Regions from separate parts of the Streptomyces sp. NPDC024555 genome, predicted to be linked through region 4. Evidence: riboswitches for the same ligand, from Rfam matches in the RefSeq annotation. Region 4 holds a riboswitch; each other region holds the start of a gene.

Region 1 (3,180 bases), on a different contig from region 4:
GCGCCGAAACCGCGCCACCCCCCGACCGGGGCGGCGCGGTTTTCGCTTTCCGGGGCGCCGCGTCACCGCCGGACGAATCGGCGACGACCTTCGGCACGAATAACGGCACCCCTGGAAAGAAAACCGAATTCAGGGCAGCAGAAAAGGCCCCCTCGAATTCCGCTCCTCTTTGTATACGGCGCCTTCATTACGAACGGCCGCTCGGGGTGTGTACGGGATGTTGCGCATTCCTCACCTTCCCCGCGGGGGCGGAACGGCGCAGCCGGTGCGCGGCCCCGGCCCGCTCGGCCTGCTGGGCGGTGAGGGCCCTGGCCCGTTCGGCGTCGCCGCGCGCCACGGCGTCCACGATGGCCCCGTACTCGGCCCAGACGTCGCCCGGCCGGGACGGCGGGTCGGCCGTGTACATCCAGGCGATCTTGTGGCGGAGCTGGGTGAGCAGAGCGATGAGGCCCGGACTGCCGGAGGCCTGGGCGAGCGTCTCGTGGAACCAGGCGCCCAGGGACCGCAGATCCTCGCCCTCGCCGCGCCTGGCCCGCTCCTGACCGAGCCTGACCAGGCCCCGGAGCACCTTCAGATGCGCCTCGGTGCGGCGCCGCGCGGCACGGGCCGCCCCCAGCGGCTCCAGCAGCGTCCGCATCTCCAGGAGGTCGACGGCCTCCTGCTCGGTGGGTTCGGCGACACAGGCTCCGGCATGTCTGCGGGTGACCACGAACCCCTCGGACTCCAGGGTGCGCAGCGCCTCGCGCACCGGCACGCGGGAGACCCCGTACCGTCGCGCCAGCACCTCCTCGGTGAGCCGGCTGCCGCGTTCGAAGACACCCGACACAATGTCTTCACGAATGGCCGTGCATACCGAATGCGCTGGAATACGCATGTCCGAACCCCCGCCCTCGTCCCCGCGGATCGCGGCCGATCGACACCTGTCCCGTGACTCTATTGCAATGCGGACGCATTTCCGATGCCGGGCGTTCATTCATGAATATCTTTTGGCCCCGGGACGAGTCGCGCGCGGGTGTCCCATGCCTCCCCCGGACACGCCGAAGGCCCCGGCGGTGCGTGCCGGGGCCTTCGGGGCGTCGCGGGTCTCAGAGGGAGACGCCGTGGGCGCGGAGGTAGGCGATCGGGTCCGTGTCGGAGCCGTACGAGGGCGTGGTGCGCGCCTCGAAGTGGAGATGAGGACCGGTCGAGTTGCCGGTGGAGCCGGAGAGTCCGATCCGCTGCCCGGCGGCGACGCTCTGGCCGACGGACACACCGATCGAGGACAGGTGGCCGTACTGGGTGTACGTGCCGTCCGTCATCCGCAGCACGATGTTGTTGCCGTACGCCCCGCCCCAGCCGGCCTCGACGACCGTGCCGGCGCCGACGGCGACGACGGAGCTGCCGGAGGCGGCGTGGAAGTCGATGCCGGAGTGGCTGCCGGAGGACCAGAGGGAACCGCTCGACTTGTAGCCGGTGGAGACGTACGTCCCGGCGACGGGGAGCCGGTACGCGCCGAGGCGGGCGCGCTCGGCGGAACGGGCGGCGCGGGCGGCGCTCTCGCGGGCCTCCTCGGCGTCGGCGGCGCGGGCCTCGGCGGCGGCGCGGGCCTTCCTCTTCGCCTCCGCCCGGAGCTCGGCCTTCTTCTTCGCCTCGGCCTTCTTCCTGGCGGCCGCCTCGGCCTTCGCCTTCTTCTTCGCGGCGGCGTCGGCCTGGTGCTGCTGCGCCTCGGCCTGGGCGCCGACGCGGTCGGCGAGGTCCTGCTCGATGGCGATGACCTGGGTGAGGCCGGTGTCGGCGGCGGACGGGGTCTCGGCGTCGGCGGCGACGGACGGGGAGGCCAGTGCGCCGACGACTCCGGTGGTGGCCAGGGTCGCGATGCCGACGGCCTTCGCACCGGCGCGGGTCAGACGGCCCGGGGCACGATGCTTCCCGGTGGCACGGGTGAACGCCATGGAGTGGCTGGTCCTTTCCTTCCTTCTCGCCTACCGGGTTAGCTGACGGGTTCGGAGCAGGAAGGTCTCCTACGGATGCCGTGACCCCGGTCCGGGGCATGGGCGTCCGATTCACCCCAGGGACTGCGTGGGTCCCCGGCTCCCCCGGCTCGCGCCTGAGGGGGACTCGGCGATGGCTGCCCGGTACGTCACGGATGCGGCATACGGGTGCGGACAGCGGAGCCGACGCTAAGCGGCGGCACGGAGGCGGACCAAACGGACAGCCGGATTTGTCGCACATCCCACAGGGCGAACAGCCACCTTCCACCCCAAAACAGACAAAAGGGATGGACCGCACGGAGTGTTCTCCGTGCGGTCCATCCCTCGGTCCCGTTCCCTCCGGACGCGTCCGTCGACGACGCGACCGGGCCGGCCGGCCCTCAGCCCGTGACGACCGACACCTCTCCGATGCCCAGGGCCCGGACGGGCTCGGCGATCTGCGAGGCGTCCCCCACCAGGACCGTGACGAGACGGTCCCCCGGGAACGCGTTCACGACGGCGGCGGTCGCCTCCACCGTGCCGGTCTCGGCGAGCCGGGCGTACAGCGTCGCCTGGTAGTCGTCCGGCAGATGCTGCTCGACCTGGTCGGCGAGGGTCCCGGCGACGGAGGCCGCCGTCTCGAACTTCAGCGGGGCGACCCCGACGAGGTTCTGCACGGCCGTCTCGCGCTCGGCGTCCGTCAGCCCCTCGGCGGCCAGCGTGCGCAGCACCTTCCACAGGTCGTCCAGCGCCGGACCGGTGGATTCCGTGTCGACCGAACCGCTGATGGCGAGCATCGAGGCACCCGTCGCCCCGGAGGCCGAGTCGGGGGCCGAGGAGCGCAGCACCTGGGCGAAGGCGCGCACGCCGTAGGTGTAGCCCTTCTCCTCGCGCAGCACCCGGTCGAGCCGGGAGGTCAGCGTGCCGCCGAGGCAGTAGGTGCCGAGCACCTGCGCGGGCCAGACGCTGTCGTGGCGGTCGGCGCCGATCCGGCCGATCAGCAGCTGCGTCTGCACCGCGCCCGGACGGTCCACGATCACCACGCGGCCGGTGTCGTCGGCGGTGATCGGCGGGGCCGGGCGGGGCTCGACGGTGTTGCCCGACCAGTCGCCGAGGGTGTCGGCGAGCAGCGCGTCCAGGTCGATGTCCGTCAGGTCACCGACGACCACGGCGGTGGCGGTGGACGGGCGGACATGGGCGTCGTAGAAGGCGCGCACGGCCGCGGAGTCGA
Region 2 (3,180 bases), on a different contig from region 4:
CCCGGTGGTCAGGGCCCGGGGCGCGATTTCGTGCCCGGGGGTGCCGGGGACACGGTCGGTGCGGGTGGCGGGCGCCGTACGGGTCCGCTCGTCGTACTGGAACAGGGTGAGGTCGGCGCGGTCGATGACGGCGAGCTGGTCGCCGGGGATGTCGGGGCTGAAACGGGCCGCGGCGAGAGCGCTGCCGAAGGCGGCCCCGGCAGCGGGTGCCTGGGCCTGCAACCAGGCGCTGTCCGTACCGGAGAGGCCGGTGGGCGATCCCCAGAGGACGACGGCACCACCGGCGTCGGCCAGTGGCTCGATGTCCTCGCCGGGCACGCCCACGACCGCGTCGGCGTACCCGTCGCTGTCGAGGTCCCCGGTGGCCAGGGCCCGGCCGAAACCGTCGCCGGTCTCGGCGGCGCCGGGGACGCCGGGGGTGTTCTGGTCGAGGACGGCGCCCCGGACCGTGCCGATGCCGTCGGGGCCGCCGTACTGCACGGTGACGTAACCGGCGCCGGTGCGGCCGCCGGCCGTGCCGCCGGGGGCGCCGATGAGGACGTCCTCGTAACCGTCGCCGTTGAAGTCCGTGGCGCGGTCGCCCGCGCGGAGGCCGGCGGAGGGGCCGGCGTGGGCCGGGGGCGCGGCGACGGCGGCCCCGGACAGCAGGAGGAACGAGGCCGCGACGACGGCGGCGGGACGGTGGGTGCGCACGAGCGGCTCCTCGGCTCGAAGGCGACCGGGCGGAGTCCGAAGGGGGGTGGCCGGGAAGGGCCCGTCACCCTCCTGGCGCCGTGTTCGACGGCCGGTGCGGCACAAGGGTTGTACGGCACATGCGGACAGGGGTGGCAAGGAGCGGGTCCGCTCCCTGCCACCCCTGTTCATGCCCGGCTGTGCGGGCGGGTGACGTGTGTCCCGGTGGCTCAGTAGGCGCCGAAGACGTTGTCGATCGAGCCGTACGTCGCGGCGGCGTAGTTGCACGCGGCGGTGATGTTGGCGACCGGGTCGTAGATGTCCAGCGAGGTGCCGGAGACGTGGTACGCGTCGAAGGTGGGCTGGATCACCTGCAGCAGGCCCTTGGACGGGGTGCCGGCGACGGCGTTGGAGTCCCAGTTGTTGATGGCCTGGGGGTTGCCCGTCGACTCCCGCATGATGTTGCGGTAGATGCCGTCGTAGCTGCCGGGGATGCCGTGCTCGGCCATGACGGCGAGGGATTCCTTGATCCAGCCGTCGAGGTCGTTGGTGTACGTGGTGGCGGTCTTCTCCGCGACGGGCGCGGCGGCGACGGTCTCCTCGGCGACGGGGGCGGCCGTCGTGCGCTCGGAGCGGTCGGCGCGGTCGGTGTTCTCGGCGCGGTCGGCCGAGGCCTCCGCCTTCTTCTCCACCGGCTTCTCGGCCTTCTCGGCCTTGAATTCGGCACCGGTCTCAGCCTTGGGCGCGGCTGCCTCGGAGGTGGCGCCGACGACGAGCTTCAGACCGGGGTGGATGAGGTCGGGGTTGGATCCGACGACGCTCCGGTTGTCCTTGTACAGACGCTCCCAGCCACCGCTGAGGGAATGCCCCTGGGCGATCTTGTAGAGCGAATCGCCGGAGACCACGGAATAGGTCGTGGGCGCGGCCTTGCGCACGGCGATTTCCTTGCCGGCGAAGGAAGTCGGGGCCGCGGCCTTTTCGGCGACGACGGTCTTGGCGGGGGCGGCGGAGGCCGATCCGGCGGCGATCAGGGGAAGTGCGAGAACGACTCCACCCGTGCTCACGGCGATGAAGCCGCGGGTCAGGGCGGTGGACTTGGCACGACGGTGCTTACCCACGATGGGCATGGCGCTTTTCCTCTCCGTCGCCTGCGAGGTGAGCTGTCGGGTTCGGACTGGAGATGTCCGGTCGCACAAGGCGACTTCACCCCTAGCCGTTCCGGATTTCCGGACCGGCGGCAAACCTGGTTCCCCCGCTCCTGCCGTACGTGTGTGGTCGGGTGTCCGGACGGCGGCAGGATTCGGCGTTCCATCCGGATGGACCGTGACCGTAAGCGAGAAAGTCCGGGCCGAACAAGCCCGGAATTCCTGATCATTATCGAATTCCAAGATCAATGAACCGCGATATGTGTCACCGGCCACATGCGGGGACGTCATTTTTCTTGGCGCGCCAGGGAACCGGAATTGGCGATCTTGCGTCCGGGGCGGCAAACGTGACGCTGGCCACTGAGTCCGATATGGGTGATTTGATCCCTCGATCGAGGGCGTGACCCGCGAACGGGCACCCGGAACGGCCCCGTTGACAATCGGCGCGATCGGAATGATCAGGATAATTAGTGTGATTCGGACTATTCGCCCAGGCGTGGCGCGGCTCCGCCGGGGTGCGCCGTGCGGAAGGCCCCGGTCCGGGCGCGCGGGACCACGACCGGGGAGCCGTCCCCGGGGGCGCTCAGGATGTCCGCGTCCAGTGCGTAGACCTCCTTCACCAGGGCGTCGTCGACCGTCTCGCGCGGAACACCGGACGCGACGATCCGGCCGCCCTTCATGGCGACGAGCAGATCGGCGTAGCGGGCGGCGGCCGCCAGGTCGTGCTGGACCATGACGACGGTGCGGCCGGCCGCCGCGACCTCGCGGACGAGTTCCAGCACCTCGACGGCGTGGCCGAGGTCGAGGGCGCTGGTGGGCTCGTCGAGCAGGACGACCGGGGTCTGCTGGGCCAGGACCATCGCGAGCCAGCAGCGCTGGCGCTGGCCGCCCGACAGCCGGTCGAGCCGCTCGCCGGCCAGGTCCGCGGTGCCGGTGGCGTCCAGCGCCTCGCGCACCGCCCGCTCGTCCTCGCGGGACCACTGGCGCAGCAGGCCCTGGTGCGGGCTGCGGCCGTAGCGCACCAGTCCGGCCACGGTGACCGCCTCGGGGGCGCGCGGCGACTGGGGCAGCAGGGCGACGCGGTGGGCGGCGCGGCGGCGGCTCGTCGCCCAGATGTCCGTGCCGTCGACCAGGACGCTGCCGGACGCGGGGCGGTGGAGCCGGGCGGCGGTCCGCAGCAGGGTGGACTTTCCGCAGCCGTTCGGGCCGACGATCGCGACGACCCGCCCGGCGGGAACGGTGAGGCTCACCCGCTCGACGACGGGCCGGCCCGGGTATCCGGCGGAGAGGTCCCGGATGTCGAGGCCCGCCCCCTCGCTGGTCGGATGCGCGGTCATATGCGGTTCACACCTTTCCGGCGGCC
Region 3 (3,180 bases), on a different contig from region 4:
GTGCATCAGCGCCGGCACGCTGTCCTCGGCGAGGGCGTGCAGCACGCGGCTGTGCTCGGCCGTGCGGTCCAGGATGGTCCGGCGGTACGAGGCGATCATGCGGTCGGTGCCCTTGCCGTCGGCCAGGATCGACCGCAGCTCGGCCATGTTCCCGTCGCGGACCATCCGCCAGAACTCGGCTCCGTCCGCGGGGTCGCTGAGCGGGATGCTCACATTGCGCACGCCCGGCAGCTCCACGTCCCGTCCGTCGAGCTTGTGGTCGGCGCTGTTGCGGAAGTCGAAGACCGTGTGCAGGCCGAGGCCCGAGAGGAAGGCGGCGTCCTCGGGGGTCGCGTGCGCCAGATGACCGCTGCGGTAGAGCCGTCCGAAACGCACCCGGCGCCCGTCGGCGGCGGGGAGCCCGCCCACGTCCCGGAAGTTGCGGACCCCCGTCAGCTCGGGCTCCGTCGGCGGGGTCTGCGGCAGCTGCTGCGTCACGTTCACTCCTGGAGGCTCGGTCGCCGGCGCGGGTCGCCGGAGCGTTCACTTCCGTGACGATACGACATTGTTTCGTCGGGCAATCATCTCGGCGTCCGCCTTCTTCCGCGCTTGTGGCGGGTGCCCGGAGGTGCCGCGCGGGCCGTATCGGAACGCCGGCCGTACCCGCGGAGTGCCGGTCCGGTACGGGCGGTGGCCATGACATGTCCGATTTGATGTATTTAGTCGAACGTGCCCTGATTGCGCGGGAGATGGCCGGCCCCTCGTGAGCGGGATCATATCCGTGACGGTGTGTGGTGGCGCGGCCGTGGGGTATTCCCCGGCACCTCGCGGAAAGCCAAGATCCGTAATCCACGGAGGGTGACCGGAATTCCGTGCCGGGATTCGGGTGTGGAATCCGCGGCGGAAGCGATGGCTTGTTTCCGCCGTCCCGGCTCGCTTACGTTCCATGTCAATCCGGACGGACCGCCTAATCCTGCCGCCGACCGGAATTCGCACTCACTCACCGCGTGGCAGGAGCGGGGGAACCAGGTAGGCCGCCGTCCGGGAATTCCCGACGGCTAGGGGTGAAGTCGCGCCCGGCGCGACCGGACATCTCCAGTCCGAACCCGACAGCTCACCTCGCAGGCGCCGGAGAGGAAATCCTTCATGCCCATCTCGGGTAAGCACCGCCGTCCCAAGTCCAGCACCATCGCCCGCGGCGTCGTCGTCGCCAGCGCCGGCGGAGCCGTCATCGCGCTCCCGCTGCTCGGCGCCACCGGTGCCAGCGCCGCGGAGCAGACCGCTCCCGCCGCGAAGACGGCCGCCGCCGCGCACGCCACCCCGGCCAAGCCGGTCGCCGCCCACCAGGCCGGCACCACCACCTACTCCGTGGTCTCCGGCGACTACCTCTCGAAGATCGCCGCCGAGCACCACGTCAAGGGCGGCTGGCAGAAGCTGTACCAGGACAACCGCGAGGTCGTCGGCGAGAACCCGAGCCTGATCTTCCCGGGGATGAAGCTGACCCTCGGTGCGAAGAGCTGGGGCCACTCCGCCGGTGCGTCCGCCGCCGCGAAGGCCCCCGCCGCGAAGACCCCGGCCAAGGCCCCGGCCGCCGCCGAGTCCAAGGCCCCCGCGACCACGGCCCCGGCCTCCTCCGGCTCCTCGGACGCCCAGGAGAGCACCGCCCCGGCCACCCAGAGCAACGACTCCGGTTACGTCCACCCGGTCCCGGGCAACCACACCACCGCCTACCGCGCCTCCGGCTCCAACTGGTCCAGCGGCAGCCACACCGGCATCGACTTCCCCGTCTCCACCGGCACCAGCGTGAAGGCCATCACCTCCGGCACCGTCGTCACCGCCGGCTGGGGCGGCGCGTACGGCAACCAGGTCGTCATCAAGCACGCCGACGGCCACTACTCCCAGTACGGCCACATGTCCTCGCTCTCCGTCTCGGCGGGCCAGACCGTGACCGCGGGCCAGCAGGTCGGCCTCTCCGGCTCCACCGGCAACGCCACCGGCCCGCATCTCCACTTCGAGGTCCGCACGGGCCCGGAGTACGGCTCGGACATCGACCCGATCGCCTACCTGGCGTCGCACGGGATCAACGTCTGATTCCCCCGGCAGTACGGGTCCGGTGAACCGGACCCCGGCAATACGGAGAGGGACGGTGCGCGGCGGCGCACCGTCCCTCTGCTTATTCCCCCTTTACCAAAACCTGACCGGGTGGTCTATCTCACCACCCGTCAACCCCTTATTACGGTCGCGTAGGTCACATTCGGCGGTGCAGGATATGCCCTTGTGGCAGACGATTCGAACAACATCAAGCAGGGCGCCGGACGACGACAGGGCGCCATCGAGTCGTACGCGGCGATTGGCGACAGCTTCACCGAGGGCGTCGGCGACCCCGGCCCCGACGGAACCTTCGTCGGCTGGGCGGACCGCTTCGCGGTCCTCCTCGCGGACCAGCTCCCGGACCAGTTCCCGGACCCCGGAACGGCCCACGGGAACTTCCGCTACGCCAATCTCGCCGTACGAGGACGCCTCCTCGACCAGATCGTCGAGGAGCAGGTGCCGCGCGCCAAGGAACTCGCCCCCGACCTGGTGAGCTTCTGTGCCGGCGGCAACGACATCATCCGACCGGGCACCGACCCGGACGACGTGGCCGAGCGCTTCGAGCGCGCGGTCGCCGATCTGACCGGCGCGGTCGGCACCGTCATGGTGACCACCGGCTTCGACACCCGCGGGGTGCCGGTCCTGCGCCATCTGCGCGGCAAGATCGCCACGTACACCGCCCATGTGCGGGCCATCGCCGACCGCTACGACTGCCCGGTGCTCGACCTGTGGTCGCTGCGCTCGGTCCAGGACCGGCGCGCCTGGGACGACGACCGGCTGCACCTCTCGGCCGAGGGACACACCCGCGTCGCCCTGCGCGCCGCCCAGGTCCTCGGCTACGAGGTGCCCGCCGACCCGGACCAGGCCTGGCCGCCGCAGGACCCGCGCGGCACGCTCGAAGTGCGCCGCGACGACATCCACTGGGCGCGCGAATACCTCGTGCCGTGGATCGGCCGGCGGCTGCGCGGCGAATCCTCCGGCGACCACGTCGAGGCCAAGCGCCCCGATCTGCTGCCGCTCTGAGCGGCCCCGCTGTCCTCAGTCGCCCAGGGCCGGCACCCCGGCCGGGGGGACGGGGGACAGCGGCAGCAGCCGGGATGCCACAACCGC
Region 4 (3,180 bases):
TGGCGCGGCGGGCTGATCATGCGCGGACTGCGCACGCTTCCGGTCGAGTTCGGTCCGGAAGCGGGCACAGGCGGAAGGTGACTTTCTGTCAACTCTGTGATGTCGGCGTGATCTGCGCTGCATCGACTTGTGACATCCGTTCGAGTCCCGCTAGGTTCACCGTTCGACCCACCCGTCACACGGAAGGCATCCCCATGGGCTCCGCGAACGGCAGGCACCGTCGTCCCCGACAGGCTCCCGCCATCGTCGTCGCCGCAGGCGTGACCGGCTCGGCCATCGCCATCCCGCTGCTCGGCGCCGCGGGCGCCCACGCGGCGGACGCCTCCACCTGGGACCGGGTGGCCGAGTGCGAGAGCGGCGGCATGTGGAGTGCCGACCTCGGCAACGGCTCCTACGGCGGCCTCCAGTTCTCCCCGGAGCTCTGGAAGGCGTACGGCGGCGAGTCCTACGCCGAGCGCGCCGACCTCGCCAGCCGCTCGCAGCAGATCGCCGTCGCCGAGAAGGTGCTGGCCGACCGGGGCCCGAAGGCGTGGCCCAGCTGTGCGGTCATCTCCGGGCTCGCCACGGACACCGGCCTGCCGGGGGTGGACCCGGGCGGCGTCCCGGCCGACCAGCCCTCCGCCGACCCGTCCGGCAGCGCGAGCACCGACCCCTCGGCGGAGACCGGGACCCAGGACGACGCCTCCGCGGACGACCGGGGCGGCACGGACGACCAGGGCGCGGACGCCTCGCGCGGCAAGCACGCCAAGCCGGACGCCTCGGCCTCCCCGTCTGCGTCGCCGTCGGCCGGTACGGGGGACGCGCGGGACGACGCGGGGGCGGACGCCTCCGGCGCGGCGCGGGGCGACGGGGAGCAGGCCGGGAGCAGCGGGCAGGGCGGCAGGCACCGCGGCGCGCCCGCGCCCGAGGAGACCCGGCAGACCGGCCGCGACGGGGACCGCGACGCGGGGCGGCACACCTCGCGCGGCACGGCGGGTGCCCGCGACGCCGGGGTCGCGGCGGCCGACGGCACGTACACCGTCCGGACCGGCGACAACCTCTGGGCGATCGCGCAGGAGCACGAGCTGCCCGGCGGCTGGACGGCGCTCTACGAGACCAACAAGGACGAGATCGGCTCCGACCCGGACCTGATCCTTCCTGGCCAGAGCCTCGACCTCGGTGCGCCGGCCGAGTGACTCCGGCCCGGTCCACCGGCTGAAAAAGCCCCGGATTCCGGGGTAGTTCAGAGGCCTATGTCCCACTTTCGACCAAGTGAGACATAGGTCTCTTTGCGTGAACTGGCGTGTTGTGTCCGGGAGGTCCCGTCGCATCCGTTCCGACCTGCGCAAATGTAGGTTTGTCAGATGCAAGTAAGGGATGTTTTTCCGGTATGTCCGTCTTTGAATGTCGGGGTTGGGTGTGTTTACGGTCTGAACCGCTCGCACCGCGGGCCCCGTCGACCGTCACGCCGAATCCTGCCGTCGGTCGGAGGGAACAGACGCGAAAGCGCCGTAGGCAGGAGCGGGGGACCCAGGTAGGCGCCGGAGCCGGACGTCGCAGGACGCCGGGACCGGCTTGGGGTGAAGTCGCACGCTAGGACGTGCGACCGGGCAACTCACTAGGCCCGAACCCGACAGCTCACCTCGCAGGCGTCGGTGAGGAGAACTCTCGATGCTGCTCAACCGCAAGGCCAACAAGCACCGCCGCCCCTCCAAGGCCGTCCGGATCGCCACGCTCGCCGGTGTCGCCGGTGCCGCCGTCGCCGTCCCGCTGATGGGCGCGACCGGTGCCTCCGCCGCCTCGGTGGCCACCTGGGACGCCGTCGCCCAGTGCGAGTCCGGTGGCAACTGGTCCATCAACACCGGCAACGGCTACTACGGCGGCCTGCAGTTCTCCCAGTCCAGCTGGGCCGCCGCCGGCGGTACCCAGTACGCGCCCCGTGCCGACCTGGCCACCAAGGCCCAGCAGATCGCCACCGCCGAGAAGCTCCTCGCCCTCCAGGGTCCGGGCGCCTGGGCCTGCGCCGGCGCCGGCAACCTGACCAACGACGGTGTCGACCCGGGCGTCGACACCGGCTCCTCCGCCGCCAAGACCGAGCAGGCCCCCAAGCAGGAGGCCGCGCCCCAGAAGCAGGCCGAGCGCACCGAGGCCCCGGCCACCAACCGCTCGGACCGCTCCTCCGCCCCGGCGAAGAGCGAGCCGAAGAAGGCCGCCAAGACCGTCACCACCCCGACCGGCCAGAAGGTCGCCAAGGGCGACGGCGAGTACAAGGTCGTCACCGGCGACTCGCTGAGCGCCATCGCCGCCGAGCACGGTGTCGAGGGCGGCTGGCAGGCCCTGTTCGAGCTGAACAAGGACATCGTCAAGGACGCCGACCTGATCTACCCGGGCCAGCAGCTCCACCTGACCAAGTAGTCGCGATCCCTCCTCGTCGCTGACTCCGGACGCCCCGGCCCGGCGCGCACCCTCCCCCCGTGCGTGCCGGGCCGGGGTCCGCTCGTTCGGGCCGGGGAGCGTTCAACTGTTGTCGTTACCAGTCAGTAAATTTCTTCCGTTTCCTCCCGCGATGCATGCCCTTGGGTCCTTTTTCGTCCCAGGGGTCGGGCGGTCGGCCGATGCAGGCCGCCGGGCCGGTTAGGCTCTTGTCGCAAGGCCCACGTGGCCCCGCACCCCAAGCGTCATATCCCAGAAGGAGATGCCTCGTGCCGTCCATCGACGTCGTCGTAGCCCGGGAAATCCTCGACTCCCGCGGAAACCCCACGGTCGAGGTCGAGGTCGGCCTCGACGACGGCAGCACCGGCCGTGCTGCCGTTCCGTCCGGCGCCTCCACCGGTGCCTTCGAGGCCATCGAGCTTCGCGACGGAGACCCCAACCGCTACCAGGGCAAGGGCGTCGAGAAGGCCGTCCTCGCCGTCATCGAGCAGATCGGCCCGGAGCTGGTCGGCTACGACGCCACCGAGCAGCGCCTGATCGACCAGGCGATGTTCGACCTGGACGCCACCGAGAACAAGGGCTCGCTGGGCGCCAACGCCATCCTCGGCGTCTCGCTCGCCGTGGCCCACGCCGCCTCCGAGGCCTCGGACCTGCCGCTCTTCCGCTACCTCGGCGGCCCGAACGCGCACCTGCTGCCCGTTCCGATGATGAACATCCTCAACGGCGGTTCGCACGCGGACTCCAACGTGGACATCCAGGAGTTCATGA

What was found. A riboswitch is a leader RNA that binds a small molecule or an ion and turns the genes downstream of it on or off. The one in region 4 is predicted to bind cyclic di-AMP.
Region 1: another riboswitch for cyclic di-AMP. It lies ahead of ACZ4FH_RS26630 (M23 family metallopeptidase); the one in region 4 lies ahead of ACZ4FH_RS15515 (transglycosylase family protein).
Region 2: another riboswitch for cyclic di-AMP. It lies ahead of ACZ4FH_RS24275 (LysM peptidoglycan-binding domain-containing protein); the one in region 4 lies ahead of ACZ4FH_RS15515 (transglycosylase family protein).
Region 3: another riboswitch for cyclic di-AMP. It lies ahead of ACZ4FH_RS33830 (M23 family metallopeptidase); the one in region 4 lies ahead of ACZ4FH_RS15515 (transglycosylase family protein).

The regions. Positions count from the first base shown of each region.
Region 1 is NZ_JBVHKV010000016.1:108,957-112,136, forward strand. It holds gene ACZ4FH_RS26625 (GntR family transcriptional regulator) at 188-874, opposite strand; gene ACZ4FH_RS26630 (M23 family metallopeptidase) at 1,086-1,931, opposite strand; cyclic di-AMP (ydaO/yuaA leader) riboswitch at 1,945-2,113, opposite strand; gene ACZ4FH_RS26635 (M16 family metallopeptidase) at 2,351-3,180, opposite strand, start outside.
Region 2 is NZ_JBVHKV010000014.1:12,017-15,196, forward strand. It holds gene ACZ4FH_RS24270 (FG-GAP repeat protein) at 1-693, opposite strand, end outside; gene ACZ4FH_RS24275 (LysM peptidoglycan-binding domain-containing protein) at 903-1,799, opposite strand; cyclic di-AMP (ydaO/yuaA leader) riboswitch at 1,803-1,988, opposite strand; gene ACZ4FH_RS24280 (ABC transporter ATP-binding protein) at 2,300-3,154, opposite strand; gene ACZ4FH_RS24285 (FecCD family ABC transporter permease) at 3,162-3,180, opposite strand, start outside.
Region 3 is NZ_JBVHKV010000028.1:73,594-76,773, reverse strand. It holds gene ACZ4FH_RS33835 (tyrosine-protein phosphatase) at 1-477, opposite strand, end outside; cyclic di-AMP (ydaO/yuaA leader) riboswitch at 967-1,122, shown strand; gene ACZ4FH_RS33830 (M23 family metallopeptidase) at 1,126-2,070, shown strand; gene ACZ4FH_RS33825 (SGNH/GDSL hydrolase family protein) at 2,257-3,093, shown strand; gene ACZ4FH_RS33820 (STM4011 family radical SAM protein) at 3,109-3,180, opposite strand, start outside.
Region 4 is NZ_JBVHKV010000008.1:96,815-99,994, reverse strand. It holds gene ACZ4FH_RS15525 (cytochrome P450 family protein) at 1-81, shown strand, start outside; gene ACZ4FH_RS15520 (transglycosylase family protein) at 195-1,175, shown strand; cyclic di-AMP (ydaO/yuaA leader) riboswitch at 1,477-1,646, shown strand; gene ACZ4FH_RS15515 (transglycosylase family protein) at 1,651-2,394, shown strand; gene eno (phosphopyruvate hydratase) at 2,682-3,180, shown strand, end outside.